DNA from 4 places in the Streptomyces sp. NPDC091282 genome. Region 4 is predicted to be linked to each of the others. Evidence: riboswitches for the same ligand, from Rfam matches in the RefSeq annotation. Region 4 holds a riboswitch; each other region holds the start of a gene.
The links. Region 4 has a riboswitch for cyclic di-AMP ahead of ACIQOE_RS15475 (NlpC/P60 family protein). Riboswitches for the same ligand answer to the same signal wherever they lie in the genome.
Positions count from the first base shown of each region.

Region 1: it holds a riboswitch for cyclic di-AMP, as region 4 does, so the genes downstream of both, ACIQOE_RS23320 (M23 family metallopeptidase) here and ACIQOE_RS15475 (NlpC/P60 family protein) in region 4, are expected to answer to the same signal.
Region 2: it holds a riboswitch for cyclic di-AMP, as region 4 does, so the genes downstream of both, ACIQOE_RS28690 (transglycosylase family protein) here and ACIQOE_RS15475 (NlpC/P60 family protein) in region 4, are expected to answer to the same signal.
Region 3: it holds a riboswitch for cyclic di-AMP, as region 4 does, so the genes downstream of both, ACIQOE_RS09915 (peptidoglycan DD-metalloendopeptidase family protein) here and ACIQOE_RS15475 (NlpC/P60 family protein) in region 4, are expected to answer to the same signal.

Region 1 is NZ_JBIVUX010000005.1:19,288-23,699, forward strand. It holds gene ACIQOE_RS23310 (PrsW family intramembrane metalloprotease) at 1-952, shown strand, start outside; gene ACIQOE_RS23315 (aldo/keto reductase) at 966-1,937, opposite strand; gene ACIQOE_RS23320 (M23 family metallopeptidase) at 2,093-3,127, opposite strand; cyclic di-AMP (ydaO/yuaA leader) riboswitch at 3,135-3,295, opposite strand; gene ACIQOE_RS23325 (PP2C family protein-serine/threonine phosphatase) at 3,554-4,412, opposite strand, start outside.
Region 2 is NZ_JBIVUX010000006.1:347,001-351,412, reverse strand. It holds gene eno (phosphopyruvate hydratase) at 1-1,017, opposite strand, end outside; gene ACIQOE_RS28690 (transglycosylase family protein) at 1,322-2,002, opposite strand; cyclic di-AMP (ydaO/yuaA leader) riboswitch at 2,006-2,177, opposite strand; gene ACIQOE_RS28685 (transglycosylase family protein) at 2,372-3,373, opposite strand; gene ACIQOE_RS28680 (cytochrome P450) at 3,499-4,412, opposite strand, start outside.
Region 3 is NZ_JBIVUX010000002.1:618,189-622,600, reverse strand. It holds gene ACIQOE_RS09925 (tyrosine-protein phosphatase) at 1-185, opposite strand, end outside; gene ACIQOE_RS09920 (alpha-galactosidase) at 360-2,450, shown strand; cyclic di-AMP (ydaO/yuaA leader) riboswitch at 2,759-2,919, shown strand; gene ACIQOE_RS09915 (peptidoglycan DD-metalloendopeptidase family protein) at 2,924-3,853, shown strand; gene ACIQOE_RS09910 (SGNH/GDSL hydrolase family protein) at 4,093-4,412, shown strand, end outside.
Region 4 is NZ_JBIVUX010000003.1:356,430-360,841, forward strand. It holds gene ACIQOE_RS15470 (hypothetical protein) at 465-818, shown strand; gene ACIQOE_RS15475 (NlpC/P60 family protein) at 918-2,060, opposite strand; cyclic di-AMP (ydaO/yuaA leader) riboswitch at 2,069-2,239, opposite strand; gene pcrA (DNA helicase PcrA) at 2,562-4,412, shown strand, end outside.

The DNA of each region.
Region 1 (4,412 bases), on a different contig from region 4:
GATAGCGCCGATCGTCGAGGAGTCCGCCAAGGCCGCGGCCGTGCTGATGGTCTTCCTGTTCCGCAGACGCGACTTCACCGGGCTCGTCGACGGCGTGGTGATAGCCGGGATCACCGCCACCGGGTTCGCGTTCACCGAGAACATCCTCTATCTCGGTACGGCGTTCGGCACCGACCGGCTCTCCGGCGATTCCGGTATCGCCTCGGTCACCGCCGCGACGTTCTTCGTCCGCATCGTCATGTCCCCGTTCGCGCATCCCCTGTTCACCGTCCTCACCGGCATCGGCTTCGGCGTCGCCGCGCTCTGCGGGGAACGCCAGCGGGCGCGGCGGGCGCTCGCCCCGGTGGCCGGGCTGCTGCTCGCGATGGGCATGCACGCGCTGTGGAACGGCTCGTCGTCGTTCGGGCAGTACGGGTTCTTCGCCGTGTACGGCATGTTCATGGTGCCGGTGTTCGGGCTGCTGACCTGGCTGGCGGTCTGGACCCGGCAGCGGGAGCTGCGGACCGTCCGGGAGGAACTGCCCGCGTACGTGTACGCCGGCTGGATGGGACCGGCCGAGCCGTTCGTGCTGGGCTCGATGCGGGCGCGGCAGATGGCCCGGGAGTACGCCGCCTACCACTTCGGCAAGCCGGCCGGCCGTGCGGTGGCCGCCTACGAGGCGGACGCGACGACGCTCGCCCTGCTCCGCCGCCGGGGACGGCGGGGCCGGGCGGACGCCGACTTCACGGTGCGGGAGCGGCAGCTGCTCACGGCGCTGTGGGACCGGCGCGAGCTGGTCCGTCCGGCCCTGGACTACGCGGCCCGCGCCGCGGCCCCGAACGGCCGGCCGGGGTACGGGGCCTACCCGCCCCCGGCCGGTGGCGCACCCGGCTGGTACGGGGCCCCGGCGCCGTACGCGCCCCACAACCCGTACGGCGGCTCGTACGCGCCGAACAACCCGTACAGCGGCTAGGGCCTCACGAACCTCACGCGGAGGCGGCCGTGAGCCGGTTGAGTTCCTGCTCGGTCAGCTCCAGGCCGGCGACGGCCAGCAGGGCCGGCAGCTGCTCCAGCGAGCGGGCCGAGGCGATCGGGGCGGTGACGGTGGGCTGGGCCGCGAGCCAGGCCAGGGCGACCGTGGGGACCGCGGCGGAGTGGGCCTCGGCGATCTCGTCGAGGGCGGCCAGGACCTTCGGGCCCCGCTCGGTCTCCAGGTACTGGGCGGCGCGGCCCGCGCGGGCGCTGTCCACCGCCGCGCCGGGGCGGTACTTGCCGGTGAGGAAGCCCGCGGCGAGCGCGAAGTACGGGACCGCGGCCAGGCCCGTGCGGGAGGCCAGCTCCTGCAGGGCGCCCTCGTAGGTGTCGCGGGAGACCAGGTTGTAGTGGGGCTGGAGGGCGACGTACCGGGCCAGGCCCTCGCGGTCGGAGAAGTCCAGCGACTCCTGGAGCCGCTCCGCGGTGATGTTGGAGGCGGCGATGTGCCGGACCTTGCCGGCCCGCACCAGCTCGTCCAGGGCGCCGATGATCTCCTCGACCGGGATCTCGGGCTGGTCGAAGTGCGTGTAGTACAGGTCGATGTAGTCGGTGCCCAGGCGGCGCAGGGACGCGTCCGCGGCGGCCTTGATGTTCGCGCCGGACAGGCCGGGGTACTCGGGGTGCTGGCTGACCTTCGTCGCGATGACGACGTCGGCGCGGTTGCCGCGTTCCTTGACCCACTTGCCGATGACGGTCTCGGACTCACCGCCCTGGTGGCCCTCGATCCAGGCCGTGTACGCGTCGGCGGTGTCCACGAAGTTGCCGCCCGCGTCGGTGTACGCGTCGAGGACGGCGAAGGAGGCGGTCTCGTCGGCGGTCCAGCCGAAGACGTTGCCGCCCAGGCAGAGCGGGAACACCTCCAGATCGGAGGCGCCGAGCTTGCGGAGGGAGCCGGATGCGGGAGAAGCGGAAGAAGGGGTCATGTCCCAGTTCAACACCGGCCGCCTGCGGACCGATGCCGCCGCAACGCGAAGTTCTCGTAAAAGCGGAAGGCCCCGGCCCGGCCCGGGACACACCGGACCGGCAGCCCTGACGTCGGGGGGGTGTCGTCAGGGCCGCCGGGGATCAGTGGGGTCGGTCAGGGGTTGAGGCCCTTGCCGCGCAGCCAGGTCATCGGGTCGATGCCGGTGGCCTGGCCGCCGGGGTGGACCTCCAGGTGGAGGTGCGGGCCGGTGACGTTGCCGGTGGCGCCGACCCGGCCGATGACGTCGCCGGTGGCGACCTTCTGGCCGACCTTGACGCCGATCGAGGACTGGTGGCAGAACCACAGCTCGGTGCCGTCGTCGAGGGTGAGGATCGTGCGGTAGCCGTAGGAACCGGCCCAGCCGGCCTCCGTGACGGTGCCGCTGTGCACGGCCTTGATCAGGGTGCCGGTGGGAGCGGCGAAGTCGAGGCCGGTGTGGTACCCGGAGGCCCACATGGAGCCGGCCTGCCCGAAGGTGCCGGTGATCGTGTACGAGACGACCGGCAGCGTGTACTGCTTGGCCAGCGCGGCGAGCCGCTTCTGCTCGGCCTGCGCCTTCTCGGCGGCCTGCGCCTTCTCCTTGGCGTCCGCGGCCTGGGTGGCCGCGGCCTTCTCCGCCTTGGCCTCGGCGTCGGAGACCGCCTTGTCGGCGGCGGCCACGGCCTTGGCGGTGGCCCGGACGTCGATCTGGGTCTGCTGCTGCTCGGCCTGGGCGATGATCCGGCTGCGCAGTGCCTCACCGGCGTCGGAGGAGGAGTCCGCGTCGGTGGCGGTCGCCGTGGTGACGCTGCTGAGCGCGGTCTGGGTGGCCTGGTGGCCGGCGCCGTCGCCGAGCAGGGAGTCGACGGAGGACGGCAGGTCGGGCAGCGAGATGGAGACCGGCGGCTTGCCGGTGTTGGCGCTGGCCATGCCGCCCGCGCCGACGGCGGCGATGACACCGACGCCGAGGACCGTGGAGCTGCGGGCGAGTCCGCCGCCGCGCTGCTTGGAGACGCGGTGCCGGCCGCGTACCGGGGCGAGGGACTCCTCGGTGGGGTTCCACTCCTCCCAGGGGCCCTCGTCGGTGCGCAGGCCGCCGTAGCCGTAGGCCTCGGGCTGACGCTGGCTGGGCACGAACGGGGCTGTCGGAGCAGGCCGGTTGGACGCCACGCGGGCGCACTCCTTTCCTTCCGCTGCCTACCGGGTTAGCTGACGGGTTCGGAGCAGGAAGGTCTCCTACGCGCGTATACCGGCCGTTTCGTACCCGGCGACATACGTGCGATTCACCCCAAGTAGGTGGTTCCCCGGTTCCCTTGCGGGATTCGGCGCGTGCGCACGGAGCCGTCGCGGGTGACGGCTGGGACGACCGCGCTGCGTTATCGAACGTTAATAGACGCGGCTGGCAGATTCCAAGCCGTTCTCCTTGATCATTAAGCTTTCAAAGCAAGGACTTACCTGCCACGAACGGTCAAAAACGGTCGAGTTGGCCGTGCGTTCTGCGCGGCACAGGAGTCACGCGCGTTTTGATGGTGACTCAGATGTTATGCGGAGGGCTTCCGTCCGCACACCGAGGGTGACATCCCCCTGGACGGGCGCTCAGGTGCGCCGCACCACCAGCAGCGCCATGTCGTCCGCCATCCGGCCGCCGGTGTGCCGGCGCACCTCGGCCGCGAGACGGGCCAGCAGCGCCCCCGGGGCGGTGCCGGCCCGGCCGGCCAGCCGCCGCTCCGGGTCGAAGAACCGGCCGTGCGCGTCCCGGGCCTCGGAGAGGCCGTCGGTGTGCAGCAGCAACGCGGCCCCGCCCGGGAACGGCCGCTCGGCGGCCCGGTCCGGCCAGGCGCCCAGCTCGCCCATCCCCAGCGGCAGCGCGGCCTCGGACACCTCGACCGGGCGCACCGTGCCGTCGGCGTGCAGCAGCAGCGGCGGCGGATGGCCCCGGTTGACGACCCGGACCGTGCCCTCGCCGTGCGGGAGTTCGGCGAGCACGGCGGTGGTGAACCCCTCGAACGTGTCGACGCCGCCGCGCCGGACGCCCTCGCGGGCCAGCGCCCGTTCCAGCCTCCCCGCCACCGCCTCCAGCGAGGCCTCCTGCTCGGCGGCCTCCCGGAACGCGCCGAGCACCACCGCGACGGCGGCGACCGCGCCCATCCCCTTGCCGCGGACGTCGCCGACGACCAGCCGCACCCCGTACGGGGTGTCCTGGACGGCGTACAGGTCACCGCCGACGAGAGTGCCCTCCTGGGCCGCCTCGTAGCGGGCGGCGATCTCGAAGCCGCCGATCCGTTCGGCGGGCTCGGGCAGCACCGCGCGCTGGGCGGCCTCGGCGACCTCGCGGGCGGAGGCCAGCCGCTGGTCGCCGCGGCGCACGACCCGGTTGATGCCGGCGGCGAGGGCGGAGACGGTGGCCACGGTGGTCAGCTCGGTGACGGCGTCCGCGTCGGGCACGTAGCCGAAG
Region 2 (4,412 bases), on a different contig from region 4:
GTTCACCTTGACGAGCAGGGCGTTGGCGGCGCCGTCCTCGATGCCGCGGGCCAGGCGCTCCGGGTTGGTGACGAACAGGTCGTCGCCGACGATCTGGACCTTGTCACCGAGCTTGTCGGTGAGGACCTTCCAGCCGGCCCAGTCGTCCTCGAACAGCGGGTCCTCGATGGAGACCAGCGGGTAGGAGGCGACGAGCTCCTCGTAGTACTCGGTCATCTCGGCGGCCGAGCGGGACTTGCCCTCGAACTCGTACTTGCCGTCCTTGTAGAACTCGGACGCGGCGACGTCGAGCGCGAGCGCGATCTGCTCGCCGGGGACGTAACCGGCCTGCTTGATCGCCTCCAGGATGAGGTCGAGCGCGGCGCGGTTGGACTCCAGGTTCGGGGCGAAGCCGCCCTCGTCGCCGAGACCGGTGGACAGGCCCTTGTTCTTCAGGACCTTCTTCAGGGTGTGGTAGACCTCGGCACCCCAGCGCAGCGCCTCGGAGAAGGACTCCGCGCCGATCGGGGCGATCATGAACTCCTGGATGTCCACGTTGGAGTCCGCGTGCGAACCGCCGTTGAGGATGTTCATCATCGGCACCGGCAGCAGGTGCGCGTTGGGGCCGCCCAGGTAGCGGAACAGCGGCAGGTCGCTGGCCTCGGAGGCGGCGTGCGCGACGGCGAGGGAGACGCCGAGGATCGCGTTGGCGCCGAGCGAGCCCTTGTTGTCGGTGGCGTCCAGGTCGAACATGGCCTGGTCGATCAGGCGCTGCTCGGTGGCGTCGTAGCCGACCAGCTCCGGGCCGATCTGCTCGATGACGGCGAGGACGGCCTTCTCGACGCCCTTGCCGAGGTAGCGGTTGGGGTCGCCGTCACGGAGCTCGATGGCCTCGAAGGCGCCGGTGGAGGCGCCGGAGGGAACGGCGGCACGACCCGTGCTGCCGTCGTCGAGGCCGACCTCGACCTCGACCGTGGGGTTGCCTCGGGAGTCCAGGATTTCCCGGGCTACGACGACGTCGATGGACGGCACGAGCATCTCCTTCTTGGGATGTGACGCTGGTTGTGCGGGCGCACGCGGGCCTTGTCGGCCCTTGCTCAGCCTTGCGACTAGAGCCTAACCGTCCCGGACCCGTCATCCGGCCTACCGACCGGCCCGTGGACACACTGACGGTACTCATTGTTCATGTACGGAACAAAGGGGGGTCCGATGAAGAACGGGAGAAGAGCGGGTCAAGAAGAGGACCGCGGGCGGCGGCCCGCACACGAAAACCCCGCCCCGGTGCGTACGGGGGAGAACGCACCGGGGCGGGGGTCCATGGGGGACGGGGGCGGCCTGCCGCCTACTTGAGGTGCAGCATCTGGCCCGGGTAGATGAAGTCGGCGTCGTCGACGATGTCCTTGTTCAGCTTGAACAGCGTCTGCCAGCCACCCTTGACCTTGTGCTTCTCGGCGATCGAGCTGAGCGAGTCGCCCTTGACGACCTTGTACTCGCCGTCGCCCTTCTTCACCTTCTTGCCGGTCGGGGTGGTGACCGTCTTCTTGGCGGCCGGGCGCTCGGCGGAGCGGGAGGCGGCCTGGCTGTCGGTCGAGCGGTCGGCGGTGCTGCCGCTCGACGAGCTGCCGGAGGAGCTGGAGCCGCCGTTGTAGGCGGCGCCGGACAGGCCCGTGCCGCAGACCGGCCAGGCACCCTTGCCCTGCGCGGCGAGGACCTTCTCGGCGATCTCGATCTGCTGCGCCTTGCCGGCCTGGTTGGCCTGCGCGGCGTACTGCGTGCCGCCGTACGCGGCCCAGGTGGAGGCGGAGAACTGCAGGCCGCCGAAGTAGCCGTTGCCGGTGTTGATGGCCCAGTTGCCACCGGACTCGCACTGGGCGACGGCGTCCCACTCGGAGGCGGTGGCCGCGGAGGCGGTGCCGGTGGCCATCAGCGGAGCGGCGATGGCGACGCCGGTGACGCCGGCGAGCGCGGCGACGCGGGTGGCCTTGGACGGACGACGGTGCTTGCCCTTGCCGGAAAACAGCATGGAGGATCCCCTCACCGACGCCTGCGAGGTGAGCTGTCGGGTTCGGGCCGAATGAGTTGCCCGGCCGCACACCTCACGGTGCGCGGCTCCACCCCTAGCCGGACACGGCGGTCTCAACCACCGGTCCCGGCACCTACCTTGGGTCCCCCGCTCCTGCCTACGGCGCTTGACGCGACGACTGTTCCCGGGCGGCCGCTGGCAGGACTCGGCGTTGCGACAACCGGGGCTCGTGGTGACGAGCGGCCTTGACCGTAAACAGGCGATCAGGTGAATTTCAAAGATGATCAGGGCCTTTGAGACTCATCCCACACTTTCACCAAAACGGACATTCAACTCGAAGCGGGGCGTCAACTCCCGCCGACACCGGTCCTATTCGGCGCCGAGCTTCAGGGTCTGACCGGGGGCGATGTCGTTCGGGTCGGTGCCGATGTCGGCCTTGTTGGCGGCGTAGAGCGCACGCCATCCGCCGTCCAGGTCAAGGGAGTCGGCGATGGAGGCGAGCGTGTCGCCGTCCCGCACGGTGTAGGTGTCCGCGCTCCGGGAGGCGTGACGGCCGGAAGAAGTCCCACTCTGACCGTTTGTCACGCTTTCGTCCGCCGAGCCGCCGCGGTGCTTGCCGCTGCTGCCGATCGCACCCGTGTCGACGAGGTCCCAGGAACTGCCCGTCTGCCACGAATTGTCCGAGTCGTCGGCTTCCGGAACGACCGGGTTCTCACTCGCCTTCGAGGTGTCCGAGCCGCCGGATCCCTTTTCGGCCGTCTTCGAGGAGGCGGCGGGAGCGTCCTTGCCGGAATCTTCGCTCGCGCTCGGCGACGGCGTGGCGGACACGGAGTCCGAGGGGTCCGCCGAGGAGTCGGAGGGGCCGGAGTCCGAGGGGGCGGATGAATCCGATGAACCAGAAGAAGAGGACGAATCCGACAGCCCGGTGGGCGCGTCGGAGGAGCCGGACGCGTCGTCCGAGCCGTCGGCGCCCGTGTCGACGTTCACCGAGGCGTCGTCCGAGGAGAGCCCGGCGAGCAGGGCGCAGGTCCGCCAGGGCTTGGTGCCCTGGTCGGCGAGGATCTTCTCGGCGACGGCGATCTGCTGCGAACGGCTCGCCTGGTCGGGCGTGCCGGCGTACTCCTGGCCGCCGTACCGGTCCCAGTCGTCCTGGGACATCTGCAGGCCGCCGTAGTACCCGGTGCCCTCGTCCATGCTCCAGGAGCCGCCGCTCTCGCACTCGGCCACCCGGTCCCAGGTGCTGCCGTCGGCCGCGTTGGCGCTCGCCGCACCGAGGAGCGGGATGGCGATGGCCGAGCCGGTCACGCCGGCTGCCACAAGGAGTGCCGGAGCCTGACGGGGGCGACGGTGACGACCGTTCCCGGAGAGCATGCGGAGACCTTTCGAGCGACAGCGGTGACCGGCACGACGGTCCTGCCGGCGCGCCGCACTGATGGGTGAACGTATAGGCAGACGATCACTTGTCACAAGTTAATGCCGCGTAGATCACGTGAAGATCACATAGTTGAACCCTGGTCATCTTTGGCGGAGATGGGCTCGGCGGGGGTGAACTCCACTGGGAGCGTGCGCAGTCCGCGCATGATGAGGCCGCCGCGCCAGCGCAGCTCGCTCTCCTCCGCCGCCAGCCGCAGGTCCGGCAGCCGGGTGAGCAGGGTGGCGAGCGCGCTCTGCCCCTCCAGGCGGGCCAGCGGGGCGCCGAGGCAGTAGTGGATGCCGTGCCCGTACCCGAGGTGCTGGTTGTCCCGCCGTGCCAGGTCGAGGGTGTCCGGCTCGGCGAACCGCTCCGGGTCCCGGTCCGCGGCGGCGAGCACGACCAGGACCGGGTCGCCGCCGGCGATGCGCTGCCCGCCGACGTCGAGCGGCTCGGTGGCGAACCGCCAGGTGGCGAGCTCCACCGGCCCGTCGTAGCGCAGGAGTTCCTCCACCCCGGTCTCCAGCAGCCCGCGCTCGCCCGCGGCCAGCGACTCTTGCAGGCGGCGGCGCTGTTCCGGGTGGGTGAGCAGGGCGTACGTGCCGTTCCCGATGAGGTTGACCGTCGTCTCGAAGCCGGCGAACAGCAGGATGAAGGCCATGGCGGCGGCCTCGTTCTCGGTGAGGTGCTCGCCCTCGTCGGAGGCGCGGATGAGCCCGGAGATGAGGTCCTCGCCGGGGGCGGGCTCGGCGGTCAGCGCCTCGCGCTTGCGGTGGATCAGCTCGGCCAGGTAGCCGCGCATCTTCTTCACGGACCGGGCGACCCCGCCCCGCGGTCCTCCGCCGTGCCGGATCATCATCCCGGCCCAGTCCCGGAAGTCGTCCTGGTCCTCGCGCGGGACGCCCAGCAGGTCGCAGATGGCGTAGATGGGCAGCGGGAAGGCGAACTCGTGGATGAGGTCGGCCTCGCCCCGCTCCGCGAACCCGTCGATGAGCCGGT
Region 3 (4,412 bases), on a different contig from region 4:
ATCGTGTGCAGGCCGAGGGAGGCCAGGAACTGCGCGTCCTGCTCCGTCGCGTGCGCCAGGTGCCCGCTGCGGAAGAGCACGCCGTGCCGGACCCGGCGCCCGTCCACGGTCGGCAGGCCGCCCACGTCGCGGAAGTTGCGTACCCCGGCCAGCTCGGGCTCGGTCGACGGGACCTGCTGCGTCACGGGGGCTCCTCCCGGCCGGTCCCGTCGGCGCTGCTCGCCGACGGGCACTGGATCGACCATACGACATCGGTTTCCGCGGGCAATGAGTTGTCCACAGCCGTTGCCTCCGGGGCCCCGCGCCCTTGATGATGTTGGTGCTTGAGCGGATCTGTTGGCACCTGTGTGAGGTTTCTCGTGGTGGACATCGCGGACAACGGTCGTACCTGGCTCCTGTCGGGCCCGGGCAGCAGCTACGCGCTGCACCTCACGGAGGACGACGAGCTGCTCCACCTGCACTGGGGCCCGAGGATCGGGCTCGCCGACGCCGAGCAGCTCAGCACCCGGGCGCTGCCCGGCTACTGGCCCTTCGAGTCCCCGCTGGACGGCCGCGAGGAGTACCCCGTCGAGGGCGGCCCGCGGTTCGTCCGCCCCGCGCTGTCCGTGCGCACCGAGGAGCGCCGCGGCACCGAGTGGACCTTCGAGTCGTACGAGACGGACGAGGGCACCGGCGCGGACGGTGACGGACTGCGGCTGCGGTTCAAGGACGCGGGGATCCTCCTCACCCTGCACTACCGGATGCGCGGCGACGTCGTCGAACGCTGGGTCACCGTCGACAACCGGGCTCACGCGCCCCTGGAGCTGCTGCGGGCCGACCCGGCCGCCTGGACGCTCCCGGACCGCGAGGGCTGGCGCCTGTCCCAGCTGCACGGCCGGTGGGCCGCCGAGTCCCGCCTCACCCGCGCCCCGCTCACCTACGGCGAGAAGGTGATCGGCAGCCGCCGCGGCCACACCGGCCACCAGCACCTGCCCTGGGTCGCCCTCGACACCGACGCCACCGAGGAGCGCGGCGAGGTCTGGGGCTGCGCGCTGGGCTGGTCCGGCTCCTGGCGGATCGCCGTCGCCCAACTGCCCGACGCGCGCGTGCAGATCACCGGCGGCGCCGGCTACGACGACTCGGGCCTGCTCATGCTGGCCGAGGGCGAGTCGTACACCAGCCCGGTCTTCGCGGGCCTGTGGAGCGAGGGCGGTTTCGGCGGCGCGAGCCGTGCCTGGCACGCCTACCAGCGCGCGTACGTCATCCCGGACGCCGAGCGGGACCGGCCGGTGCTGTTCAACTCCTGGGAGGCCACCACCTTCGACATCTCCGAGGAGCAGCAGGCCGTCCTCGCCCGGCGGGCCGCCGCGATCGGCGTCGAGCTGTTCGTGGTCGACGACGGCTGGTTCGGCGCCCGGACCAGCGACCGCGCGGGCCTCGGTGACTGGACGCCCAACCCGGACCGCTTCCCCGAGGGCCTGAAGCCCCTCGCGGACCACGTGCACGCCCTCGGCATGCAGTTCGGCATCTGGGTCGAGCCCGAGATGGTCAACGCGGACAGCGACCTGTACCGCGCGCACCCCGACTGGGTGCAGTTCCAGCAGGGACGCAGGCGCACGGAACTGCGCAATCAGCTCGTCCTCAACCTCGCCCGCGAGGACGTCCGGGAGTACCTGTGGGAGCAGCTGGACACCCTGCTGTCCAGCGCTCCGATCGACTACGTGAAGTGGGACTTCAACCGCTGCTTCACGGACGCGGGCTGGCCCGGCGAGCCGTACCCGCAGCGGCTGTGGGTCGACCACGTCCGCGGGCTGTACGCCCTGATCGACCGGATCCGGGCGGCCCACCCGGACGTGGCCATCGAGTCCTGCTCGGGCGGCGGCGGCCGGATCGACCTCGGCATCATGAGCCGCACCGACGAGGTGTGGACCTCCGACAACACCGACCCGCTGGACCGGCTCGCCATCCAGCACGGCTTCAGCCAGATCCATCCGGCCCGGGTGATGTCGGCCTGGGTGACCGACAGCCCGAACCACCAGCTCAACGGCCGGGTCAGCAGCCTGCGCTTCCGCTTCGTCAGCTCCATGGCGGGCGCCCTCGGCATCGGCGGCGACCTCTCGCGGTGGACCGAGGACGAGCTGGCGGAGGCCGCCCGCTGGGTGGAGCTCTACAAGGACATCCGGCCCCTGGTGCAGCGCGGCGACCAGTTCCGGCTGCGGCCGCCGGCCGGCGGGCTCAGCGCGGTGCAGTACACCCTGGGCGACGAGACCGTGGTGCTCGCCTGGCTCCAGGCCCAGAGCTACGGCGAGCCGATGCCGGCCCTGCGGCTCCAGGGGCTCGACCCGGCGGCCTCGTACGAGGACCGGGAGACGGGCGAAATACTCCGCGGCGCCGTGCTGTTGCACCACGGGTTGCGCACGGAACTGCGCGGCGACCTGGATGCGACGGTTGTCAGGTTGCGCCGGATCTGAGTCTTATGTCCGAAGTGGCGCCTTCGTTCGTACTAGTTATGGAATAGACGGACGTGGCGGGACGTGCGTGAGGAGCGTCATATTCGTGACCGTCCGTCGTGCGTCATGCTCACGTAATTCCGGTGGCTTTCCCGGGGATTGAGGGTGCGCGAAAGCCGGGAATTCACGGAGAGTGACCGGGAATTCCCATAACGGATCAAGTGAAACCAGGACGGACGGAACCGGGCTCTTGTTCACGTCCCTCCTGCTCGCTTACGTTCACCACGCATCCGGACGGAACGCCGAATCCTGCCGCCGACCGGAGTCCCCACACACACTCACCCGTGCCCGGCAGGAGCGGGGGACCCACCAGGTATGACCGCCTGTTCCGGTTCCCGGGACGGCTAGGGGTGTAGCCACGTCTTCCCGCGTGGCCGGGCAGCTCCAGCCCGAACCCGACAGCTCACCTCGCAGGCGCCGGAGAGGAATGCGTCATGCCCGCGAAGGGTAAGCACCGCCGTCCCAAGTCCCCGCGCCTCACGCGCTCGATGGCCGTCGCCGGAACCGGCGGCGCCGCGCTGGCCCTGCCGCTCATGGGTGCCACCGGCGCCCACGCGGCCACCACGCAGACCGTTTCCGAAAAGGCCGCGCAGTCGATTCCGACCGTCGCGAAGACGGCCGCGCGGAAATCCGCCGCCCAGAATTCCGGCACCGGGAATTCCACGCACCGCGTCTACACCGTGGTCTCCGGCGACTGCCTCGCGAAGATCGCCGACGAGCACGACGTGGCCGGCGGCTGGCAGCGGCTCTACGCCGACAACCGGCAGGCGGTCGGCGCCAACCCCTCGCTGATCCACCCCGGTCTCGAACTCACGCTCGGCGGCCGCCACGCCGCGCCCGACCGCCCGAGCCGGGACTCCCGGCCGGACGCTCCGGCGCCCACCCGGTCCGACACCCCCGCCGCACCGTCCTCGGACCCGGGCTCCTCCTCGGACAACTCCGCGACGGCCGTCTCCGGCTTCACCCTCCCGGTGACCGGCGGCACCCTCGGCACCCGCTACCACGTCGCCGGCAGCATGTGGTCCAGCGGCTACCACACCGGGGTCGACTTCGTCGTCCCGACCGGCACCCCGGTCAAGGCCGTCGGCGAGGGCACGGTGGTCACGGCCGGCTGGGGCGGCGCCTACGGCAACCAGGTCGTCATCCGGCTCGCCGACGGCCACTACGCGCAGTACGGCCACCTCTCCGCGCTCTCCGTCTCGGTCGGCCAGACCGTGACCGAGGGTCAGCAGATAGGCCTCTCCGGCGCCACCGGCAACGTCACAGGCCCGCACCTCCACTTCGAGATCCGGACCACCCCCGACTACGGTTCCGACCTCGACCCGGTCGCCTACCTCCGCTCGAAGGGCGTCACCGTCGGCTGACCCGTCGACACCTGCGAGGCGCCACGCACTCCGAAGGCCGGACCCCTGATCCCCGGGTCCGGCCTTCGGGCGATCGACGCTTCAACGCCCCTGCTCAGAGGCTTATTCCTGGCTTGGTCGACTATTTACAAGTGTCTTATCTCACCGGTCGTCAACCCTTTATTACGGTCGCGTAGGTCACAGTCCGAGGTGAATCATGACCCGACGTGGCAGACGATTCGAAGAGTGACAAGGCATCAGTGATCGGGTCGTACGTGGCGGTGGGGGACAGCTTCACCGAAGGCGTCGGCGACCCCGGCCCCGACGGGGCGTTCGTCGGCTGGGCGGACCGGTTCGCGGTCCTGCTGTCGGACCGGCGGCCCGAGGGCGATTTCGACTACACCAACCTCGCGGTGCGCGGGAGGCTGCTCGACCAGATCGTGGCGGAGCAGTTGCCCAGGGCCGTGGAACTCGCCCCGGACCTGGTTTCCTTCAGCGCGGGCGGCAACGACATCATCCGCCCCGGCACCGACCCCGACGAGGTGGCCGAGCGGTTCGAGCGGGCCGTGGCCCGGCTCAC
Region 4 (4,412 bases):
GGCCGCCGGACCGTCCGTACACAGGCCGGGGGAGCGTGTGTGCGACCGCGGTGTACGCGTCCGGCGGCGGCCCGCACAGGGGAACGGGCCGCCGCCGGACTTTCTCGGCGGTGGTGTCCGACTGCCGCCCCTGGCCCGGGCGGCGGTGGGGAGTCGGTCACCTGGGGGAGGACGCTAGGACGGAGTGTGTCGGGTCGGTAACGTGATGCACGGAATTGGTGTGACCGGATCGTTACCTGACGGTATGTGACCGGAATTCCGGTCCGGAGCCGTCGGCTTCACGGGGCGGGATGACCGAAGCGCCGGTTCCGGGGCGGCCGGGGTGCGCGGGCTGCTATGGCGCATATATGCGATGCCGGGTGCCGGAGCGGATGTCGCGGAAAGCCGGTGTCCGGACAGGAGAAGGCGCCCGGACAGGGGCCGGTGAGCGGTGCTCCGGGGGCGGCTGGTTAGGCTCCGGAGCCATGGGCGTACTCATCCATCTCTTCGTCGGCCTGCACATCATCGGCATCGCCGCGCTCCTCGGCGGCTTCCTCACCCAGATGAAGGCGATGGGCCAGGGCACGGCCCGGTTCGTCCCCGGAATGCTGCACGGCGCGTTCACCATGCTCGCCACGGGCGTGATCCTGGTCGGTCTCAACGAGGCCGACGACCACCACGTCAACACCGTCAAGATCGGTGTGAAGCTCGCGCTGCTGATCGTGATCCTCGGGCTCGTCTACGTGAAGCGGGACGAGGAGAAGGTGGAGAAGGGCGCGTTCGGCGCGGTCGGCCTGCTGACCATGGCGAACATCTTCATCGCCGTGCTGTGGACGTGATCCGGGGGACGTCCGGGGAAGCCGGCCCGGGCGCGGCCCCGGCCGCCGTGCGAACGGGGCACGCGCGCGTGCGGTGCGAAAGGCGCGGGTCCGCCCGGTTCAGGCCGGGCGTACCACGCTGTGGATGATCGACTCGCCGCCGTAGTAGATCGACTCCTCCCGGACGTAGGCGCCGGGCTTCGGGGCGTGGATCATCATGCCGTCGCCGATGTAGATGCCGACGTGGGTGACGTCGTCGTAGAAGAAGACCAGGTCGCCGGGGCGGGCGTCGGCGAGGGAGACGGTGGTGCCGGCGTTCACCTGGTCGTACGTGGTGCGCGGCAGCGAGACGCCCGCGGCCTTCCAGGCGGCCTGGGACAGGCCGGAGCAGTCGTAGGAGCCGGGGCCGGTGGCGCCCCAGACGTACGGCTTGCCGATCTGCGCGCGGGCGAAGGCGATCGCCTTGGCGGCCTTCGTCCCGTAGGCGGAGCCGGAGGACGAGGAGGAGCCGCCCGAGGACGGCGCGGACGACGGCGGGGCGTCCTTCCGCTCGGCCGCCGCCTGCTGCTTCGCCAGCTCCGCCGCCTTGGCCGCCGCCGCTGCCCGCTGCTTCTTCTCGATCTCCGCCAGCCGCGCCTTCTCCTGGGCGTTCAGCTGTGACAGCAGCTCCCGCGCGGACGCCAGCTTCGCCTGGACGGTGCTCTTGGCGGTCTTCAGGTCGTCCTGGGTCTCGGTGAGGGTCTCCAGGCTCTTGGCGGCCTCCTGCCGCTTCGCCATGGTCGCGGACTGCTGGGTGGCGTAGTCGTCGACCGCGCCCTTCTGGCGCGAGGTCAGCCGGTTCATCAGCTGCGTCTGGTCGAAGTAGTCCTGCGGGGTGTCCGCGAGCAGGAAGGTCGACGTGTCGGGCGCGCTGGCCCCCGTCCGGTACTGGGCCGCGGCGAACGAACCCAGCTCCTCACGCGCCTTGTTCAGCCGGTCCGTGCGCTGGGCGACGTCGTCGAGCAGGGTGTCGACCTGCTTGCGCTGCTTGCCCGTCCTCTCCTTGGCCGCGTTGTACTTCTCGGTCGCCGACTCCGCCTGCCGGTAGAGGGCGTCGACCTTCTTCTCGACCTCCTCCAGGCTGGGCTTGCCGTCCTCGGAGGGCGCGGCGTTGGCCGTCTGGGAGAGCAGGGCCACGGAGGTGAGGGCGGCGGTGGCCAGGGCGGGGGTGCGTATGCCTGCTACGCGCGTTGCGGACGGACGCGACTTGCGGTGCGACGCCAACGGGGGCGACTCCTTCCGTGCTCCGCCTACCGGGTTAGCTGTCGGGTTCGGGCGGATGACTCGGAAGGGTTGCCCTACGGTCCGCTCCCCGGAGGGAAGTCGGGACCGATTCACCCCGGGTTCGGTGGGTCCCCGGCTCCGGATGCGCGGCGGCACCCTGGACTCGGCGGAGGCCGTGCGGCCCGGCGACGTTCGCCGGTGGGGGTCGTACGGCCTGCCCGCACGCTAGCCAACTCGTGTGCTCTGTGTGAAGGTTGATGTGCGATATGCCCGATACATTTTCGTGACCTTGGCCTCGGTGGCTCAAGAGATCGGTGCATTCGTCCGGATATGGCGCGACGTGTCCGCAGGAGTCGACCGGCCCGTCCCGCCGCCCGGCGGGCGCGCCTCCGCTCACGGTGCGTCATCGCTGATCGTGAGCGGCCGGTTCTGGTGGGTGACGGGGGCGAGTTTGCGGGGTGGGGACCGGTTGTCAGTGGGGCGCCCTAGACTCGGAGAGCGATGAGCAGCCTCTTTGACGACAGCTTCCTGGCGAGCCTCCAGCCCCCGCGCGGCCACGAGGAGGAACCCCCGCCGCCCGAGGACGAGCACGTACCGGAGCCGATTCCGGACGATCTGTTCGGCGGGCGGTTCGACGCGCCCCCGGACCGGGACGCCTACTACCGCGACGGCGCCGCCCGCCCCGCCCAGGACCCGGCCACCCTCCTGGAGGGGCTGAACGAGAACCAGCGGGCCGCCGTCGTGCACGCCGGCACCCCGCTGCTCATCGTGGCCGGTGCCGGTTCCGGCAAGACGCGCGTGCTCACCCACCGCATCGCGCACCTGCTGGGCGCCCGGCAGGTGCACCCCGGCCAGATCCTCGCGATCACCTTCACCAACAAGGCCGCGGGCGAGATGAAGGAGCGCGTCGAGCACCTCGTCGGCCCGCGCGCGAACGCGATGTGGGTCATGACCTTCCACAGCGCGTGCGTGCGGATCCTGCGCAGGGAGAGCAAGAAGCTCGGCTTCACCTCCTCCTTCTCGATCTACGACGCTGCCGACTCCAAGCGCCTGATGGCCCTGGTCTGCCGCGACCTGGACCTCGACCCCAAGCGCTTCCCGCCCAAGTCCTTCAGCGCCAAGATCAGCAACCTCAAGAACGAGCTGATCGACGAGGAGGACTTCGCCGCGCAGGCCACCGACGGCTTCGAGAAGACCCTCGCCCAGGCCTACGCGCTCTACCAGTCGCGGCTGCGCGAGGCGAACGCCCTCGACTTCGACGACCTGATCATGACGACGGTCAACCTGCTGCGGGCCTTCCCGGACGTCGCCGAGCACTACCGCCGCCGCTTCCGGCACGTCCTGGTCGACGAGTACCAGGACACCAACCACGCCCAGTACGCGCTCGTGCGCGAGCTGGTCGGCACCGGCGGCCACGCCGAGGACGTACCACCCGCCGAGCACGACCTGCCGCCCGCCGAGCTGTGCGTCGTCGGCGACGCCGACCAGTCGATCTACGCCTTCCGGGGCGCGACGATCCGCAACATCCTCCAGTTCGAGGAGGACTACCCGAACGCGACGACGATCCTCCTGGAGCAGAACTACCGCTCCACCCAGACGATCCTCTCCGCCGCCAACGCGGTCATCGAGCGCAACGAGTCCCGCCGCCCGAAGAATCTGTGGACCAACGCGGGCGCGGGCGCGCAGATCACCGGTTACGTCGCCGACACCGAGCACGACGAGGCCCAGTTCGTCGCCGAGGAGATAGACCGTCTGACCGACGCGGGCGAGGCGAAGGCCGGCGACGTCGCCGTCTTCTACCGCACCAACGCCCAGTCCCGTGTCTTCGAGGAGATCTTCATCCGGGTCGGCCTGCCCTACAAGGTCGTCGGCGGCGTCCGCTTCTACGAGCGCAAGGAGGTCCGGGACGTCCTGGCCTACCTGCGGGTGCTGGCCAACCCGGAGGACTCCGTCCCGCTGCGCCGGATCCTCAACGTGCCCAAGCGCGGTATCGGCGACCGCGCGGAGGCGATGATCGACGCCCTCGCCCAGCGCGAGAAGATCAGCTTCCCGCAGGCGCTCAAGCGCGTCGACGAGGCGTACGGCATGGCCGCGCGCTCCACCAACGCGGTCAAGCGGTTCAACACGCTGATGGAGGACCTCCGTACGGTCGTGGAGTCCGGCGCCGGACCGGCCACGGTCCTGGAGGCGATCCTGGAGCGCACCGGCTACCTCGCCGAGCTGCAGGCCTCCACCGACCCGCAGGACGAGACCCGGATCGAGAACCTCCAGGAACTCGCCTCCGTGGCACTGGAGTTCGAGCAGGAGTCCGGGGCGGACGAGGCCTCCGTCGGACTGTCGGACTTCCTGGAG